DNA from 4 places in the Roseburia sp. OM02-15 genome. Region 1 is predicted to be linked to each of the others. Evidence: predicted binding sites of a transcription regulator. Region 1 holds the regulator's gene; each other region holds the start of a gene.
What was found. The regulator Rex, encoded in region 1, represses fermentation and respiration genes when NADH is low (regulators of the CRP and FNR family bind a similar motif). The targets are predictions, from matches to a motif close to ATTGTTAANTANTTAACAAT.
Positions count from the first base shown of each region.

Region 2: a site for Rex is predicted at 1,462-1,481, ahead of DXB15_RS10175 (acyl-CoA dehydrogenase family protein). Genes of this name have one in related genera too.
Region 3: a site for Rex is predicted at 1,400-1,419, ahead of DXB15_RS11210 (enoyl-CoA hydratase-related protein). Genes of this name have one in related genera too.
Region 4: a site for Rex is predicted at 1,024-1,043, ahead of DXB15_RS05915 (NAD(P)-binding protein). Genes of this name have one in related genera too.

Region 1 is NZ_QULX01000014.1:29,173-32,378, reverse strand. Features, by position in the region: gene DXB15_RS12300 (NAD(P)H-hydrate dehydratase) at 1-1,225, opposite strand, end outside; gene DXB15_RS12295 (redox-sensing transcriptional repressor Rex) at 1,310-1,945, opposite strand; gene DXB15_RS12290 (ABC-F family ATP-binding cassette domain-containing protein) at 2,035-3,206, opposite strand, start outside.
Region 2 is NZ_QULX01000009.1:64,898-68,103, forward strand. Features, by position in the region: gene DXB15_RS10170 (electron transfer flavoprotein subunit beta/FixA family protein) at 1-177, opposite strand, end outside; gene DXB15_RS10175 (acyl-CoA dehydrogenase family protein) at 271-1,407, opposite strand; gene DXB15_RS10180 (FAD-binding oxidoreductase) at 1,565-2,992, opposite strand; gene larA (nickel-dependent lactate racemase) at 3,199-3,206, opposite strand, start outside.
Region 3 is NZ_QULX01000011.1:77,026-80,231, reverse strand. Features, by position in the region: gene proC (pyrroline-5-carboxylate reductase) at 1-304, opposite strand, end outside; gene DXB15_RS11210 (enoyl-CoA hydratase-related protein) at 553-1,332, opposite strand; gene mutY (A/G-specific adenine glycosylase) at 1,627-2,715, shown strand; gene DXB15_RS11200 (glycosyltransferase family 2 protein) at 3,065-3,206, shown strand, end outside.
Region 4 is NZ_QULX01000004.1:219,275-222,480, reverse strand. Features, by position in the region: gene DXB15_RS05925 (segregation and condensation protein A) at 1-366, shown strand, start outside; gene scpB (SMC-Scp complex subunit ScpB) at 373-942, shown strand; gene DXB15_RS05915 (NAD(P)-binding protein) at 1,311-3,143, shown strand; gene DXB15_RS05910 (NADH-dependent [FeFe] hydrogenase, group A6) at 3,137-3,206, shown strand, end outside.

The DNA.
Region 1 (3,206 bases):
CCATTACTACGTGATTTTTCTGTGCATACTGCAAAGCTACCCCCACAAGATCCTTTGAAATTTCTGCGATAGATGTTCCGATGAGCCGGCTCATTTCGCCAAGATGCGGAGTAAAAACTGCTCCGTTTTTCAAAAACTGCAGCCATTCCGGATTTTTGGAAATCAGATTCAGGGCATCCGCATCAAACAGGCACGGTTTTGTATTCTGCTCGATCACAGTTTTCACCATTTTTTCTGACAATGCAGACTGTCCGATTCCGGAACCGACTGCCACGGCATCTGCCCAGGCAAGCTGTGTTTCCACAAATTTTACCACATCTGTTGTATCATTGTAAACTGCCAGTACCGCTTCCGGTACAAGTTGCTGCAAAATTGCCCGGTTACTTTCCACCGTTGCCACCCGGACCAGACCGCATCCCATCCGGTATGCCGCCTTTGCCGCAAAAACTGCCGCACCTGCCATTCCTTCGGAACCGGCGATCAATAACAGTTTTCCGTAACTTCCTTTATTAGAGTGCGCTGTTCTTTTTGGCAGCATATCAAGATCTTCTTTTTCCAGCACATGCAATCCCGGTATAATGTCAAACAAACTTTCTGTGGTAAATCCAATATCTTCCACTTTGAGTGCGCCGGTATACTCTGCTCCCGGATATAAAAGCTGTCCCCGCTTTTCAAATCCAAAGGTCACAGTCACATCTGCCTGAAATGCCGTTCCAAGCACCTCTCCAGTGGTTGCCGATATTCCGGAAGCAATATCTACCGCAATTTTACCGGCGCCCTCGTAATACACGTTCAATTCTTTTATAATATCTGCATATTTTCCGGTTATCTCCCGGCTCAGTCCAATGCCAAAGAGCGCATCTACAATGACATCCCAGTTCTCCTGGAATGCCTCTTCGGGTGTTAAAACCGGCACATTATAATTCTTTGCGATCTTCATCTGCCGGGCTGTTTCTGTAGTCATTTTTTCAGGATTTCCGGCAAAACAGATACCCACTTCATATCCCTGCAAAGCAAGCAGACGTCCAACAGCGATACCATCACCGCCATTATTCCCCGCGCCGCATACAGTCAGAATTCTCGTATCATCATCCGGATAACGCTCCATAATTTCTTTTACCACACTTAAGGCAGCACGTTCCATTAATACCGCTGATAACATTCCCATCTTCATGGTATTTTCATCACACTGTTTCATTTCCTGACCATTTAATACATCTCTCATCGTTATATTCCCCCGGTTTGTTTTGCACAATTTACATACAAATGCGCTCTGCCCGTAGGACAAAGCGCACGTTTGCAAGGTTTCTTATTCGTTATCCTGTCTGCGGACAATGTTATAAGACAGCTGCATCAAGCTGTCAGACAAGTGAACATTTTCCACAACTACATCATCCGGAAGTTCCAGATCCAGATGTGCAAAGTTCCAGATTGCACGGATGCCAAGTTTTACCAGCTGCTCCGCTGCCTGTTCTGCCTTTTCTTTCGGAAGTGTCAATACCGCAATATCAACTCTCTGATGCTTTACAAATTCCGGAAGTTCGTCCATCATATGTATCTCAATACCACGGACTGACAAACCTGCCAGTGCCGGATTGACATCAAAAAGTCCGGTGATCATAAAGCCACGTTTCTCAAACTTCACATAATTTGCCAGCGCCTGTCCCATATTACCGGCTCCGACTACGATAATGTTGTGCTGTCGGTCAAGACCAAGGATTTTTCCAATCTCCTCATACAGATACTGCACATTATAACCGTATCCCTGCTGGCCAAAACCACCAAAATTGTTCAGATCCTGACGAATCTGAGAAGCTGTTACTTTCATTCGAACGCTCAGCTCATTGGATGAAATTCTTTCTACTCCCGCATCCAGCAATTCTCCAAGATATCTGTAATATCTTGGCATTCGACGTATGACCGCCTGCGAAATTTCCTTTTGCATCTTCCATTTACTCCTTCAACCATTTGCGTTACTACCCGCAATTATCTGTATTCATTATAAACATCTGAGATTATTTTGTCAATTTTTTATCAATCAGATGCCAGTTCTTCCCATTCTTCGTACAGCTGATCCAGTTTTTCCTGTACTTCCACCTGCTCGCTGTGCAGTTTTCCAAGTTTTGCAGAGTTGGTCGCCACTGCCGGATCCTGAAATTGTTCATCCAATTCTGTCAGTTTTTCTTCCAGAGACTCAATCTCGGCTTCAATTTTCTTCACACGGTTCTGAATTTTACGCTTTTTCGCCTGTTCTTCCTTCTGAGTCTGCCAGTCTGTCTTACCCTCGGACACTTCTTCGGTGCTTACTGCTGCTTCTGTCTCCGAAGATGCCAGATATGCCCGCTCGTTTGTCTCTTTTTTCTCCAGATAATAGTCATAATTACCGATATAATTGACCAGACTGTGCTCTGTCAGGTTCAGGATACGGGTCGCTGTCCGGTTAATAAAATAACGATCATGGGATACAAACAGCACGGTTCCCTCATAACGTTTCAGAGCAGACTCCAAAATTTCCTTAGAAGCGATATCCAAATGGTTCGTCGGCTCATCCAGGATCAGGAAGTTTGCCTCGGAGAGCATCAGTTTTGCCAGTGACAGACGGCCGCGCTCACCACCGCTCAAGTCACTGACGCGCTTGAACACATCATCCTCGGTAAACAAAAATGCTGCCAGAATATTTCGGATACGTGTCTGTGTCAGCTTCGGATAATCGTCCGCAATCTCTTCCATCAACGTTTTTTCCATATGAAGCACCTGCTGCTCCTGATCATAATAACCGATTTTTACGTTTGTTCCCAACGTAAAAGAACCTGCATCTGCATTTACTTTTTCATTCAGGATCTTTAAAATTGTTGTCTTTCCGGTTCCGTTCTGACCGATCAGAGCCACGCGCTCACCACGTTTGATTTCAAAAGAAATATCCTGAAACAGTTTCTTATTTTCATAAGCCTTTGAAAGACCTTCCACCCGCAGCACATCGTTTCCACTGATAATGGACGGTGTCAGTGTCATATGCATCTCGGATTTTTCTTCCTGTGGTTTTTCTAAAACATCTATTTTTGCCAGCTGCTTTTCACGGCTCTCTGCACGCTTGATGGATTTCTCCCGGTTAAAGGATTTCAGTTTTTCAATAACGGCTTCCTGATGTTTGATCTCCCGCTGCTGATTATAGTAAGCACGCAACGCTTCCTCTCTTGCAAAAGCAG
Region 2 (3,206 bases), on a different contig from region 1:
AGTCACTTCACTCTCGCCAACAGCTTCTTTCAGACGTACTGCCATTTCTTCTGCATATGTATCAAATGCATTTACGACAGGTGTTACCCCGTCCAGTGCCGGTTTTCCTGTGGCTTCATCCAAAGAGATTTCCACAGAATCGTCCGGAACCTGTTTGATGCAAACTAATATTTCCATAATGATTTCTCCTGCATATTTTTTGTTCGTATTCCGCCAACTTTCAAAAAATGTCCATCGACGGAATACATATATTGTTAGATAAGGGATAACTTATTTACCGATCACACTGTTTGAGATAACGATTCTCTGTACTTCGTTTGTTCCCTCAAAGATCTGGAAGATCTTGGCATCTCTCAACAGTTTCTCTACCGGGTACTCACGGCTATAGCCATATCCGCCGAACATCTGAATGGCCTCAGAAGCAACTTCCATTGCGATATCAGAAGCATAGCATTTTGCAATTGCGGACTCTTTTGTATAAGGAAGACCCAGATCCATTTTTGTCAAGGCATGTGCTACCATCTGACGTGCGGTTTCTGTCTTGATCTCCATATCAGCTACTTTGAATTTCAGCGCCTGATTTTTGATGATCGGTTTGCCAAACTGTACACGCTCTTTGCCGTAAGCGATGGCCTCGTTGATACCTCTCTGTGCGATACCGGTTGCAACGCATCCCATCCAGGTACGCGCCTGATCCAGTGTCTGCATTGCGATGTTGAAGCCTTTTCCTTCCTCACCGATCAGGTTGGAAGCCGGGATTCTGACATCCTCAAGGACTACATCACAGGTGTTGGAAGTACGAATACCCATTTTGTTCTCTTCTTTTCCTGTGCTCAAGCCCGGAGTGCCTTTTTCTACGAAGAACATGGACATTCCTTTGACACCTTTTGTCTTGTCTGTCATGGCTGTTACACAGTAGAAAGAAGCAATGCCGCCGTTTGTGATAAAGCATTTTCTTCCGTTCAGTACATACTCGTCACCGTCTTTGACAGCGGTTGTCTTGCCTGCGCCTGCATCAGAACCAGCACCCGGCTCAGTCAGGCAGAACGCACCGAAGCCGCCTTCCAGGATCAGATCGCATGCACGCTGTTTTAACTCTTTACTTCCTGCGATCAGTACCGGTTTCATACCAAGTCCGCTGGCGGAAATGGTAGTTGCAAATCCAGCATCCGCAATTGCCATCTGCTCGATGAGAGCTGCCACATCTACTCTTGATAAACCCGGGCCACCAAACTCCTCCGGAACTTCCAGTGCCTGATATCCCTGCTCGATCGCTTTATCGTAAATCTCTTTCGGCCATTCGCCGGATACATCGTATGCTTTACACTGCTCTACGACTTCTTTATCGCAGAAATTTTTTACGTCCTGTAACAGATCCTGTGCTTCTTCAGAAATTAAATATGCCATTTTGACTCCTCCTTATAGTAAGTGATCCTATTTTTTCAAATATTATTTCAACTAATTGTTATTTTTCTCACAAAATCGGATTTTCAGTGTTCTACTGCTTCTACATTCCATTCTTGAAATTCTTTCAAAAAGCAGCACTCGTAAAATCAGCTTGTTTTTACAACTTGTAGCAAATCTTGCCCGGATTTAAGATCATCTTCGGATCAAAAACTTCTTTGATGCCTTTCATCAGACGCATGCTTGTCTCACCTGCAAATGCTGCCAGATAATCCATTTTTCCATAACCAATTCCGTGCTCGCCGGAAATCAGTCCGCCACACTCTGCCGCTTTTTTGTAAATAATATCCATGAAATCAGCAACCTGTTTTTTGAACTCTGCCTCATCCATATCGTTGGCACATGCATAAATATGTAAGTTTCCATCTCCTGCATGACCGAAGCTCTTGATGGTAAAATCATAGTTGGATTCCAGTGATTTTACAAAGGTCAGATAAGATGCAATCTGATTTACCGGAACGACGACATCGCATTCATCCAGCAATTTTGTCTCTGCCTCGATGGCTTCCAGGAAAGAACTTCTTGCTGCCCAGGCATCTTTTTTCTTCGCCGGTGTATCGGCAACCAATACGTCAATTGCTCCTGCTTCCAGTACAACTTCTGCTGCTTTCTCAGTGATTTCTTCCAGAGATTCCATATCCTCTCCGTCAAAAGTTACCAGCAGATATGCGCCAATGTCCACGCCCTCTAACTGCTGTGGGAACACGCTCTTACCAAGGTAACGCTCGGAAGCCAGAACAATTTCTTTTTCCATAAATTCAATGGCCTGTGGCTGTAAATGCTCCATGAAAAATTTCGGAACAGTTGCGATACAGTCTTCCAGGTTCTCATACGGAATGATCAGGCTGATGGTTTCCTTCGGTGCCGGAATCAGTTTTAAAGTCAGCTCTGTGATGATACCTAAAGTTCCCTCAGAACCGATCATCAGATTTAACAGGCTGTATCCGGTGGAAGTTTTGGAAACAGTTGCACCAAGTTTTACGATCTCGCCGGTTGGAAGTACTACGGTCATTGCTCTGACATAATCTCTTGTACATCCATATTTTACGGCTCTCATACCACCTGCGTTTGTAGATACGTTTCCGCCAAGAGTTGCAAATTTTTCACCCGGATCTGGTGGATATAAGAGTCCCTGTTTTTGTGCGTCCTCTGCAAGGTCGTTCAGCAAAACGCCTGCCTCTACACGAACTACAAAGTTCTCTTTGTCATACTCCAGAATCTTGTTCATCTTGGACATGTCGATCATGACACCGCCGTGCAGTGCAACAGATGCACCAGTCAGACCGGTTCCTGCACCTCTCGGAATGACCGGAATGCTGTTTTCAAAACACAGCTTCACGATTGCTGAAATATCCTCCGTTGTGGTTGCTTCGATCAATACGGTCGGAGCTCCTTTTCCGTAAATCGGCATTTCATCGTGAGAGTAATCTGCATTGATCTCATCTCCGGTGAATACCTTGCCCGGAACGATTTTTTTGAACTCTTCTATGAGTTCCGGTGTCACTTGGTTGTAGCTGTAATCTGCCATCATCCAAATCCTCCTTTTACACATTTCTCAAAATCTTTATCCTATCCCGTATTCTGAACACAATTACTTTGCAATTTCTATGTTCAAAATATAGGAGAATTATCATATTTCATCAAATTATTGACTTCAGATTTTATTTTTAACAGCTTATTTTTCACTGTATATTTTCACTTTCTGTCAGCGTAGTAAAAATATTATTTCAAGTGCTATTTTC
Region 3 (3,206 bases), on a different contig from region 1:
GCTGACCGGCAGCGATGGAAACAATAATGGTATCATCAGTGATGGCATGACGGATCTCCGGGATTACTTTATGAAACAGGTTTGGTTTTACGGCAAGGAACAGAATATCTGCTTTTTGTGCAGCAATTTTGTTATCTGTTCCAGCGTCAATGCCAAAACTTTCTTTCAGGCGAAGCACTGTTGCTTCGTGTGCGGCGGTGGCATAGATATGGTCACAGTCTGACAGACCGGAAGAGAGCAGACCGCCGATGATGGCAGTTGCCATATTTCCACCACCGATGAAACTGATCATTTTATCAATCATAAATTACAACTCCTTTCAAAAATTACAGCATGATCATAAATTGTAAGATCAAAGAATCAGAGAAATCTTATTTTTCAGTAAACAGGAAAATAAGATTCTGGCAGCTGTATTTTTGTTCTATAAAAATTGTTTTATAAAAATAATTGCTTTATAAAAACAGGGATGCCAGAAATACAACATTGTATTGGTGGCACCCCCATTTTGTTTTATCGAAAAATCATAAGATCTTCATTCAAAAATTGTTCGATTTAGAAATCTGTAAAGTTTTTCTCTTTACGTTTCTCAAGGAAAGCTGTCATTCCTTCTGTTTTATCATGTGTAGAGCATGTCATACCGAAGAGGTTTGCTTCGTACTCAACAGCGTTCTTGATATCCATGTCATAACCGTTGTTGATAGCAGCTTTTGCGATAGCAACAGCGTAGCTTGCGTTGCGAGCGATCTTACCAGCTAATTTCTTAGCAGTAGCCATCAACTCTTCCTGCGGAACAACTTTGTTTACAAGACCGATTCTGTAAGCTTCAGCAGCATCAATGTTCTGGCATGCAAAGATCATTTCTTTTGCACGTCCCATACCAATCAGACGAGCAAGTCTCTGTGTACCACCGAATCCCGGGATAATTCCAAGACCGCACTCCGGCTGTCCGAATAATGCATTTTCAGAAGCGATACGGATATCACAAGCCATGGAAATCTCACATCCACCGCCTAATGCAAAACCGTTTACAGCTGCGATTGTAACCTGACGCATGTTCTGTAATTTAAAGAATGGCTCAGAAGCTCTCATACCGAAAGCACGTCCCTCTGCGGCAGAGAAGTTAACCATCTCAGAGATGTCTGCGCCTGCAACGAATGATTTCTCACCAGCACCTGTAAGGATAACAACTTTGATGTCGTCTCTTCCTTCGATCTCTGTCAGAACTTCGTTTAACTCTGTCAGAGTCTCACTGTTCAGTGCGTTTAATGCCTTTGGTCTGTTAATGGTAAGTACGGCGATTGGGCCTTCTACTTCTAAAAGTAAATTATTCATTTGAAATACCTCCTGTTTTGGTAAGTTATGTAATACCATTTACTAACAAATATGATTATACACCATATTTGTTAAAAAGAAAACAATAAAACTAAGATTTGCCAGTAGAAAAAGTATAAAAAATCTGTTAAAGTGCTAAAAGACATTCTTTGTAAAGGAAATTTATAAGGAAGATTTTCTGTTATATAATGAACTTATATAGAAAAATAATAAAACAACAGTAAAAAAGATTACATAGATAATACATGCGGGATTGGAAAAATTTTGCATGATCATGATAGGAGATAAAACGAAATGCTGGAGGATTTTGACTTAGAACAGATCGTGGAGCCATTGCTTGGCTGGTTTGAAAAAAATGCCCGGACACTGCCCTGGCGATCGGTGGCAACGCCGTATCGGGTGTGGGTGTCTGAAATTATGCTGCAGCAGACCAGAGTGGAAGCGGTAAAACCGTATTTTGCCCGTTTTATGGAAGCATTGCCGACAGTTCAGGATCTGGCAGAGTGTGAGGAAGAACGGCTGCTGAAACTGTGGGAAGGTCTGGGATATTATAACCGGGTGCGAAATATGCAGATCGCGGCACAGACGGTGATGGAACAATACAACGGAGAGCTTCCGGCGGATTATGAAAAACTGCGGGAACTGAAAGGAATTGGAAATTATACAGCGGGAGCCATTGCTTCTATTGCATATGGAATCCCGGTGCCGGCGGTGGACGGCAACGTATTGCGAATTTTAATGCGTGTGTCAGCGGATGACTCTGATATTATGAAGCAGTCCGTGAAAACAAAAGTGGAGCAGGCACTGTTAAAAGTGATTCCGGCAGACCGGGCAGGTAGTTTTAATCAGGCATTGATGGAGCTTGGAGCGATTGTCTGTGTGCCAAACGGAGAGCCATTGTGTGGACAATGCCCGTGGCATGATTTCTGTGAGACACGAAAAAAAGGACTCTGGCAGGAACTTCCGGTGAAAAAGAAAGCGAAAGCAAGACGAATCGAAGACCGTACCGTACTTGTGATCCGTGACGGAGAACGTGTGGTATTGAAAAAGCGTCCGAAACGGGGACTTTTAGCAGGTTTGTATGAGTTCCCAAATGAACTTGGAAAACTATCGGAAGATGAGGCATTACATGCTGTGCAGGAGATGAACCTTCATCCGATGCGGATTCAGAAGCTGGAAGATGCGAAACATATCTTTTCCCATGTGGAATGGCGGATGCAGGGGTATATGGTGGAAGTTGATTCACTGACCAGGGAAGAAGCGGGACTTTTGTTTGTGGAAGCGGCACATTCAGAAGAAAAATATCCGATACCGGCGGCATTTGCGGCATACACAAAATATATGAATATCCGTCTTGGAAATGAACGATTTGAAGATAAGTAGTGAGTAATAAAGAGGAAGCCGATGTGTGAACACCGGCTACATGAAAAAGATTTATGAAAAGAAATTGATAATTTCAAAATTGTGTTTTGTAAGATGTTGTTTTGTTCTTTATTTATCTTACAAGTAAGAGTATAGGGAAGAATTGTGTCTTTCGTATGTGGAGAGTATGTTTTTTTTGCAAATAAAATGTGAACAAATTATGAAGTGTAGAATGGTAATAGAAAATTTAGAAAAAATAAGTTAATTTTTTCAGAATCGTGATGTATACTAAAAGGAATAACGGAATAATCATTGTGTAAAAATAGATGCGGCTTACGCTGCAGGAGAAATGCTGAAGGGGAAAATTTGTATGAAGCTATTAACATTTACAGTGCCATGTTATAACTCTCAGAATTATATGTGTCGTTGTGTAGATTCGCTGCTGGTGGGCGGAGAAGATGTGGAGATCATCATTGTGGATGATGGATCTGTCGATGATACTGGAAAAATTG
Region 4 (3,206 bases), on a different contig from region 1:
CCGCTGGATCTGGATGAATTGACGAAAGGGTACGATCTGAAGAAGCTGCATGCGATTTTTGAATCAGTCATGAAAAAACAGACTGATAAAATGGATCCGATCCGTTCCAGATTTGGAAAAATCGAACGGGAGGAAGTGTCACTGGATGAAAAAATGATCTATCTGGAAACTTACTGCATGGAACATGAACGTTTTTCTTTCCGGGATCTGCTGGAGCGGCAGGGAAGTAAGGTGGAGATCATTGTAACCTTCCTTGGTATTCTGGAACTGATGAAAACCGGGCGGATACAGATCGAACAGGAACATTTATTTGACGAAATCTATATTACCGTATGCCCGAAAACGGAATTGGAGATACAGGAGTAAAGAAACATGAAAATTGAAGAATACGAAGCAGCGGCAGAAGCGATTCTGTTTGCAATGGGAGATTCGGTAGAACTGAAAAAACTGGCGTTTGCGCTGCAGGTCGGAGAGCGGGAGGCAGAACTGATCGTGCGGAATCTGGCAGACCGCTATCAGGCATCCAACTGTGGACTGCAGATCCTGGAACTGGATGGCGCGTATCAGATCTGTACAAAACCGTCCCAGTATGAATATCTGATCCGGATCGCAAAGCAGCCACGCAAACAGGTGCTGACGGATGTATTATTGGAAACGTTATCGATTGTTGCGTATAAGCAGCCGGTAACAAAAGTAGAGATTGAAAAAATCCGCGGGGTATCCTGTGAACATGCCATTAATAAACTTCTGGATTATGGACTCATTCAGGAGGCAGGACGTCTGGATGCACCGGGACGACCGATCTTGTTTGGAACCACGGAAGAGTTTTTACGCTGTTTTGATGTGCAGTCTGTGGAAGAATTACCGGACATGAATCCGGATAAGATCGAGGAATTGAAGCAGGAAGCTGAGGAAGAAGTGCAGCTTCAGTTGAAAGTGTAATTAACAGAACGAAACAAAATAAAACAGAATAAAAAAGTTCACAAAATTAAGTGGCAAAATTATACGAATTCGATTAAAAACATTGTTAATTAATTGACTATTATAAACAAGTGCTAATATCCTTTGTGATGATTTGTACAAAATACACAAAAATAGGTTGTAAAAATAGGTTAAAGTGACTAACCGGAAACCTGATAACCCATTTATCAGTATTGAAATAAATACAATCCTATATTAATATACGACACATGGGCGTTGCGAAACGGATGAAAATATGTAAAAAATATACAAAAAGCAGTTCTGGAATTTACATAAAATCATCGTGATGCAACCGACTTTACAGTGGTAAAGGTTTAGGAGGATAGGATATGAGCAGATTATCAGTAGTATCAGCTGACAAAGTAAATTCTACGACGGAACAGCTTATGAAAGAATTTACACAGCGAATTGTGGCAAATCCACCGGGAGTCTGTCCGGTAGATATGCAGCTGGCATTCTTAAAAGTATGTCATGCACAGACATGTGGAAAATGTGTTCCATGTCGCATCGGTCTGGGACAGTTAGAAGATCTTCTGGAGAAGGTTCTGGATAATGAAGCGACCATGGACACCTTGAAATTGATTGAGCAGACAGCAGAAAATATTAAAAACTCTGCTGATTGTGCCATTGGTTTTGAATCCGCGCGTATGGTGCTGGCAGGTCTGGAAGGTTTCAAAGAAGATTATATTTCCCATATTACAGAACACAGATGTCTGGGATCATTCGAGCAACCGATTCCTTGCGTAACACTCTGTCCGGCACATGTAGACATCCCGGGATATATCGCACTGGCAGGAGAGGGACGTTGTGAGGATGCGGTTCGTCTGATCCGTAAGGACAACCCGTTCCCGACTGCATGTGCCCTGATCTGTGAGCATCCGTGTGAGGCAAGATGCCGCAGAAATATCATTGATGATTCCATCAATATCCGTGGTATCAAACGATATATCGTGGACAATGCACCGTCCAATCAGGTACCGGTTCCGGAATGTGCACCGTCAACAGGCAAAAATATTGCCATTATCGGCGGTGGTCCGAGTGGTCTGACAGCTGCTTATTTCTTGCAGTTAATGGGACATCATTGTACTGTATTTGAGGAGAAGCAGCACCTTGGCGGTATGCTTCGTTACGGTATTCCAAACTACCGTTTCCCACGTGAACGTCTGCAGGAGGATATTGATGCAATTCTTGCTACCGGTGTAGAAGTAAAAATGAATCAAAATATCGGTACAGAAGAAATGAAGGAGATTCATAAATTTTACGATGCAACTTATGTGGCAATTGGTGCACATACCGATAAAAAACTTGGTCTGGAAGGCGAGGACAGCAAAAATGTAATCTCTGCGGTTGATATGCTGCGTGAGATCGGCGATGGAAAATATCCGGATTACACCGGCAAACGTGTCGTTGTTGTCGGTGGCGGAAACGTGGCAATGGACTGTGCGAGAACTGCAATTCGTGCCAATGCAGAGACTGTAAGTATCGTATACCGCAGACGCCAGGAAGATATGACTGCACTTCCGGCAGAGGTAGAAGGTGCTGTGGCAGAGGGAATCGAGCTTGTTACCTTAAAAGCACCGCTTCGTGTAGAAGCCGATGCAGAAGGAAACGCATGTGCACTCTGGGTACAGCCGCAGATCATCGGACCGGTAAGAGGAGGCAGACCTTCCCCGCGTAAGGCAAACAAACCGGAAGAACGTATGGAATGTGATATCGTTCTGGTTGCCATCGGACAGGATATCGTATCTCAGCCGTTTGCTGATTTCGGTCTTGCTACCAACTGGGGACGCATCGTTGCCAATGAAGGTGGTGCTGCCAACATGGTTGGCGTATATGCAGGCGGTGACTGTGTATCCGGTCCATCCACAGTAATCAAAGCAATCGCAGCAGGTAAAGCCGCTGCAGCAAATATTGACGAATATCTTGGCTGTCATCATCCGATCAGTTGTGATGTTGCAATTCCTGAGCCGATGCTGAATGACAAAGTTCCTTGTGGACGTGTCAACCTTCAGGAAGTAGAGGCATGGGCAAGAAGAACAAACTTTGAAGCAATTGAACTTCCAATGAGCTGCGAAGAAGCAGAGCAGGAAGCAAGCCGTTGCTTACGATGCGATCATTATGGTTGCGCCACACTGAGAGGAGGCAGAGAGTTCGAATGGTAAATTTAACAATTAACAATAAAAAAGTTCAGGTGCCGGAGGGTACGACAATTCTGGCAGCTGCTG